2 linked regions of the Candidatus Microthrix parvicella Bio17-1 genome follow. The protein of the gene in region 1 interacts with the protein of each later gene in a pairwise test. Links are inferred from orthologs where the notes say so. Each region holds a gene or a part of one and is shown in the gene's direction. Other genes may lie near its edges. The genes, in order: MPARV_RS22650 and recA.

Region 1 (3,313 bases):
CGGGTCCCGACCTGTCGGAGGTGCGCGGCCATCGCCTGGCTCGCAAGGCCCTTGAGGTTGCGGCCGGTGGCGGCCATCACCTGCTGATGCTGGGGCCGCCTGGTTCGGGCAAGACGATGCTGGCGCAGCGCAGCGTGGGGTTGCTGCCGCCGTTGGACGACGTGCGCGGGGCTGAGGTGATCCGGGTGCACTCGGCTGCCGGGTCGCTGTTTGGCCTTGGGGCGGCGGACAGCGGCCCCGCGGGTGTTGGCCCGTTGCGGTGCGATGCAGCGGGAGAACTGGTGGTGACCGCCCCTTTTCGTGCCCCGCACCACACCGCCACGGTGGTGTCGCTCGTCGGCGGGGGAAGCTCGCAGATGCGGCCCGGCGAGGTCAGCCTGGCTCACGGGGGCGTGTTGTTTCTGGATGAACTGGCCGAGTTCCCCGCCCACGCGCTCGACGCGTTGCGCCAGCCGTTGGAAGACGGATCGATCAGGGTCAGCCGGGCCCACGCGTCGGTGTCGTTTCCCGCCCGTTGCCTGCTGATTGCGGCGATGAACCCGTGCCCCTGCGGTGCGGGTACGCCCGAACGCTGCCGGTGCAGCGAGCCGGCCCTGCGTCGTTATGCGCGGCGGATCTCGGGGCCGCTCCTCGACAGGTTTGATCTTCGAGTGCGTGTGGAGGCCATGGCACCCGAGGACTTGGTGGACGCTCCGCCCGGCGAGACTTCGGCAGCGGTGGCGGAACGTGTCGCCCAGGCACGCGGTGCGGCCCGACGTCGTGGGGTGGCGGCCAACCGGGAACTCAGCCTGGCGGAGTTGGAGGACCATACCCGGCTGACGCCCGAGGCCAGAGCGGTCTTGGACTCGGCATTGCGCAGCGGTCGGCTGAGCGGCCGCGGCATGGCCAGGGTGCGCGCTGTGGCGTTGACGCTGCGCGACCTTGACGGTGCCGACGGCACGCTGGACGCCCCCACAATGCAGGTGGCGTTGGGTCTTCGGGCCGAGGTTGGCGTGGCCCTGGCGGCGGTGGCGTGATGGGCGGTGGCGTGATGGGCGGCGGCGCGGTGGGCGCTGCCGAGATGGACGGTGGCGCGGAGACCCAACAAGGGCCTGGCGTCGGCTCGGATGCTGCGGTCTCGGCGGCAACCCTCGCCGGTTTGGAAGGCATGGGTATGGGGTTGCTCGCTCGTTGGTGTGGCGACCCAGGCCCCCGGACGGCACTGGCACTCGTTCAGTCCGCAGACGCTCCGGTGTGTGCCGAGGTGACGTCCGAGCGGTGGCGGGTGTGGAAGCAACAGGTGGCGGTCGGCGACGTGGTGGCCCGCACCGCCCGGGCCCTCGCAAGCGCCGACGCCCGGGCGCTTCTTCCGTGCGATGTGGGCTACCCCGACCGTCTGGCGGATGATCCGCGTGCTCCGGCGGTCCTGATTCGCCGTGGTCGGGGTGCGGGCCCCGGCCACGGGGAGGCAACCGTGGCCATCATCGGTACCCGCCGGGCCTCTCAGGTGGGTAAGGAGGTGGCTGCCGAACTGGGCGCCGAACTGGCTGGACGCGGCATCACGGTGCTCTCGGGTATGGCCCGGGGTATCGACGCCGCCGCTCATCGCGGCGCGTTGGGCGTCGCGCCGACCTTGACGATCGGAGTGATCGGGTGTGGGCCTGATCAGGTGTACCCGCCGGAGCACCGGGTGCTGTGGGGCCAGGTCTCCGCCGGTGGCGGGTTGTTGGGGGAGTGGCCTCCGGGGGTGGCGCCCAACGCATGGCGTTTCCCGGCGCGCAACCGCCTGCTGGCGACGCTCGCAGACGTGGTGGTCGTGGTTGAGTCGGCGCGTTCGGGTGGCTCGATGCACACGGTGCGCGAGGCCATCGACCGGTCGCGGCCGGTGTTGGCGGTGCCGGGCTCGGTGCGGTCACGGGTGGCGGAGGGCACCAACCTGCTGATCTCGGAAGGCTGCGACCCCTGCGTCGACGTGACGGACGTGCTGTGCGCCCTCTCCCGTCAGGCGAGCAGTTGTGAACCGGTCCGGCCCGCCGCGCGCCGTCGCCCACATGCTGATGCTCGCCAGAATTCGCTTCCCGGTGTTGCCGAGATCACCGATCGTGCCTCAACGGATGGATCAACCGTGGAGGACACGCCAACAGATCCGGTTGAGGCGGCCGTATTGGCGGCGGCCGGCTGGCAGAGCGTCAGCCTGGAACGAATCGCCGATGCGCTCGAGCGGTCGGAGGTACAGGCGACGTTGCTGGAGGTGGCCGGTGCTGTCGGCCGCCTGTGCGAGCGGGGTGCCCTGGTGGAACGGGCAGGCTGGTACGAGCAGACGGGGCGGGGCCAATGAGTGGTGAGTGCGCGCCCGCGGGCCGCTGTGCCCGGTTGCCAATGGAATTGCGGAATGGTCCGATAGCCTCAAACACATCTGTATGGATGTTGCTTCCAGAGAATCCTGGCGCCTCGACGATGTGGTTGGGGGCGCCGCCCTGGCCTCCTCGACGCGTTCGGCCTACCGCCGGGACCTGGTGGGGTTCATCGCCTTCTGTGCTGCCGCAGACGTCCCCGATCCATCATCCCTGCAACGTGACGATGTTCGGGCCTGGTTGCGTTCGCGGGCGGCCGCCGGCCTTGCGCCCGCCACGTTGGCCCGATCCCTTGCCTCGGTTCGACACCTCGTCCGTTGGCATCTTCGAGAAGGCACCATCGTCACCGACCCCACCGCCGGCCTCAGCACCCCCCGAGGTGCCCAGCGGTTACCTCGGGTGCTTCGCGCCGACGAGTTGGCGCAGTTACTCGATGAGGATGCCCAGCCGGATCGGCCCACCGCTCGGCGCGACGACGCCGTGTTGGAACTGTTGTACGGGTCGGGGCTGCGGGTCTCGGAGCTGTGCGGCACCGACATCGGGGACCTCGACCTTGATCGGGGCGTTGTTCGGGTGCTCGGCAAGGGTTCGAAGGAACGCCTGGTGCCGATGGGCGACGCCGCGGTGGCTGCGGTGCGGGATCACCTCGCTCGGGCCGATTCGCAGTTGGGTGCACCCGGACCCGGCAACCCTGCGGTGGGGTGCGGGCCCGAGCTGTTTCGAAACTCCCGCGGAAAGCGGCTTGCCCCACGGGACGTGCGTCGAATCGTCGACCGTCGTTCGCCCGTGCCCACCCACCCTCATGCGTTGCGGCACAGCTTCGCCACCCACTTGCTCGACGGTGGCGCGGACCTTCGTTCGGTGCAGGAACTGCTGGGCCACTCGGACCTTGCGACCACTCAGATCTACACCCACGTCAGCCGGGAGCGCATGCGAACGGCTGTGCACTCGGCGCATCCCAGGGCCTGACGTGTCCATCG
Region 2 (3,281 bases), on another replicon or contig:
GCTGCCCGACACGGGATTGGATTGGTGCGAGCGGTTGGTCGATGGGGTCGAAGGATCCGCAGAGGTGTCGGCAACATCGGCCGCCGATCTGGTTGAGGCGGTGCGGATCGCCGCCGACCGCACCCCACCCGGTGGCGTGGTGCTGTTTGCTCCCGGTGCGCCCACCCCACCCCGCCTCGGCACCTATCGCGAGCGCGCGGCCGCCTTTTCCGCTGCTGTTGGGATGCTCAGGCCGGGCTGAGCCTGATCACCGGGATCGTCCGCTCTGTGCGTGCGGCATAGTCGGTGTAGTCGGCGTACATCTCCACCAGACGGGGCCACAGCTCGGCTCGTTCGGACCCCTTGACCTCTCGTGCCACCATGCCGGCCTGCTGACCTCGGCGGTTCACTGTGACGTCGGGGTGTTGTGTGACGTTGTAGTACCAGGCCGGATTGGTTGGCATTCCGCCCTGCGACGCCACCACGATCAGATCGTCTCCGTCCTCGAGGTACAGCAGCGGCACGGTGCGTTCCTTGCCGGAGTGGCGGCCGGTGGTGGTGACGAGGATGACGTCGGTGCCCTTGAGGAATCGACCGCCGATCACCCCGTTCGTCATGCGGTAGAACCACGTGGTGACACGGCTCATCACCTTGATGACGGCGGCTCCCACCTTGACCTGGCGTGCGTTGTAGGAGTGGGTGGGCTCGGTGGATTCCATATCGGGTGAGGCTACCGGCCAAGAATGACGAGGCTGAGGCTTGACCGAACAGGCGTTCGTAACTACACTGACGTCATCTTGCAGCTGAGAGTTGCGGTCCGCAGGCAAATGCTGCGGCCTGCAGAGAGCAGCTGTGGCTCGCGGCCTCAGCAGCGAATATGACCGGGCCGTCAGGGTTTGGCTTCGTTGTCACACCCCGTCCGTAGCGTCGACACCAAGCACAACCCACACAGCACAGGGACCGCAGGTGTCCCCCAATCGCCAAGGAGATCACCATGGCAAATGATCCGGATCGCAGCAAGGCACTCGACATGGCTCTCGGCCAAATCGATAAGCAGTTTGGCAAAGGCTCGGTCATGCGGATGGGGGAGAAGACCTCCCTGAACGTCGAGGCCATCTCCACCGGCGCACTGTCGCTTGACGTGGCGCTGGGCATCGGCGGCCTTCCCCGCGGCCGTGTCACTGAGATCTACGGCCCGGAGGCCTCGGGCAAGTCCACCCTCGCCATGCACGTGGTGGCCGAAGCGCAGCGCAATGGCGGCACCTGCGCCTATGTCGATGCCGAGCACGCCATGGATCCGTCCTATGCATCCAGAATTGGCGTGGACATCGACCAGTTGCTGATCTCCCAGCCGGACACCGGCGAGCAGGCGCTCGAGATCACCGACATGTTGGTGCGCTCCGGTGCGATTGACGTGGTGGTGATCGACTCGGTGGCTGCGCTGACGCCACGGGCCGAAATCGAGGGTGATATGGGCGACACCCACGTTGGGCTGCAGGCCCGCCTCATGTCTCAGGCGCTGCGCAAGCTCACGGCCAACCTCAACCGGTCCAACACCATCTGCATCTTCATCAACCAGTTGCGAGAGAAGATCGGTGTCATGTTTGGGTCGCCCGAAACCACCTCCGGTGGTCGTGCGCTCAAGTTCTACTCGTCGGTCCGCCTCGACATCCGTCGCATTGAGGCGATCAAGAACGGTGTTGAGGTGGTGGGCAACCGCACCCGGGTCAAGGTGGTCAAGAACAAGATGGCCCCGCCGTTCAAACAGTGCGAGTTCGACATCATGTACGGCCAGGGCATCAGCCGTGAGGGCTCGTTGCTCGATATGGCGGTTGATCTCAACATCGTGAAGAAGTCCGGTGCCTGGTACACCTATGACGGCGAACAGTTGGGGCAGGGGCGAGAAAACGCCAAGCAGTTCCTCACCGACAATCCCGAGATCATGGTGGAGGTCTCCGAGTTGGTCCGCAACCAGATGGGCATCGGCGACAAGCCTGATGAGCCGGAGGATGCCGAGGGCAGCCTCGACCCCGATGGATTCACCGACGCCGACGACGTGCCGATCGCCCTCGACAGCTGACCTGCTGCAACGTTCCGGCCGTCGCGGTCCCGCCCGCGACGGCCCTCAATCTCGGAGACCCGCCGCCATCCCAGTCGGTGGTGGGTTTCCGGTCCAGGTGGTGGTTTCACAGCCACCCCCGACGTGGGACTCCCGAGCCTGCCAGCCACCAGTCCCGCTTTCCGGCGGGGAGAACGGACCTCCAGCCCGTTCTCCCCGCTGTTCGTCGCTCTTGGCCTCGACGGTTTTGCCGCGTTCGACCTCGGCGCAACCGATGATGCGATCTGGCCGCGAGTAGATGTTGGCGCCACGGTCTCGCACGAAACCCACCAGGGTGATGCCGGTGTGATTGGCAACCTCGACGGCCAGGGCGGTGGGCGCTCCAACGGCCACCACCACTGGTATCCCGGCCATGGCGGCCTTCTGCACCAGTTCGAAGCCCGCCCTTCCCGAGAGCACCAATGCACGCCCGGTCAACGGCATCAGGTTCTGTATCACCGCCCATCCAATGACCTTGTCCACGGCGTTGTGTCGGCCCACGTCCTCCCGGACGGCGATCATTGAGCCGTCGCACGTTGCAAGCCCGGCACCGTGAGTACCGCCGGTTTGGTCGAACAGGTATTGGTCGGCGCGGAGGAGGTCCGGCAATCCGACGACCACGTCGCTCGTCATCGAGCTGGAGTCATCGTGGGGTGGATACCTGGTGCTGACGGCGATCGCGTCAAGCGCCGAGGTACCGCAGATGCCGCACGATGACGTGGTGGTGGTCAGGCGTTCCCTCTCAGGTGGTGGCGCATCCATGCCGGGTGCCAGCGAGACATCGAGGACGTTCATTGAATCGTCACCAGCGATACCCAGGTCGAACTGGGCAGAGCGGACGTCCCCGCCGTTGGAGATGATGCCCTCGGCAAGGAGCCACCCGTGAGCCAGCTCAACGTCGTCACCAGGCGTTCGCATCGTGGTGGTCAGCACCCGGCCATCGAGGCGCAGCTCCAACGGTTCCTCGGTGGCCAGGCGATCAGCGGTGGTGCCGTCCATCCGGTGACCACCACGGAGCACGGTCACCGGGTGAGTTCGGGCGTTCTTGGGCATCCCCCAGCGTGCCACGGTCGCCCCGTCTGGCCCCTTCTGGCCCCGTCTGGCCTCTTCTGGATCGGAGGCGTTGGGGTGCGCGTCCTCTCGGGATGAGAGAGTGCACACCATGCAACGCCATGCGGCACCACCACCACATCATCTCGTGGTG

What was found.
Region 2: the proteins of MPARV_RS22650 (region 1) and recA interact in binary tests that used the Bacillus subtilis proteins (3 or more experiments, as listed by UniProt). The link is inferred for Candidatus Microthrix parvicella Bio17-1 from one-to-one orthologs.

The regions. Positions count from the first base shown.
Region 1 is NZ_AMPG01000002.1:364,698-368,010, reverse strand. What follows is about bases 167-3,166. They hold MPARV_RS22650 (DNA-processing protein DprA), read left to right. Parts: upstream 167-1,015; coding sequence 1,016-2,317; downstream 2,318-3,166. Other genes in these bases: MPARV_RS0109945 (tyrosine recombinase XerC), read left to right, coding at 2,400-3,166; MPARV_RS0109955 (YifB family Mg chelatase-like AAA ATPase), read left to right, coding at 167-1,016. Also shown: more of MPARV_RS0109955, read left to right, coding at 1-166; more of MPARV_RS0109945, read left to right, coding at 3,167-3,302. UniProt on the Bacillus subtilis protein: Protein that helps load RecA onto ssDNA during transformation. Binds cooperatively to circular ssDNA, is able to bridge different segments of DNA. Favors the loading of RecA onto SsbA- or SsbB-coated ssDNA and formation of RecA-DNA filaments.
Region 2 is NZ_AMPG01000001.1:264,910-268,190, reverse strand. What follows is about bases 49-3,016. They hold recA (recombinase RecA), read left to right. Parts: upstream 49-973; coding sequence 974-2,059; downstream 2,060-3,016. Other genes in these bases: fdhD (formate dehydrogenase accessory sulfurtransferase FdhD), read right to left, coding at 2,105-3,016; MPARV_RS0101330 (nitroreductase family deazaflavin-dependent oxidoreductase), read right to left, coding at 228-698; MPARV_RS0101335 (Mur ligase family protein), read left to right, coding at 49-241. Outside these bases: more of MPARV_RS0101335, read left to right, coding at 1-48; more of fdhD, read right to left, coding at 3,017-3,076; MPARV_RS21945 (nucleotidyltransferase family protein), read left to right, coding at 3,240-3,281. UniProt on the Bacillus subtilis protein: Multifunctional protein involved in homologous recombination, DNA repair and competence.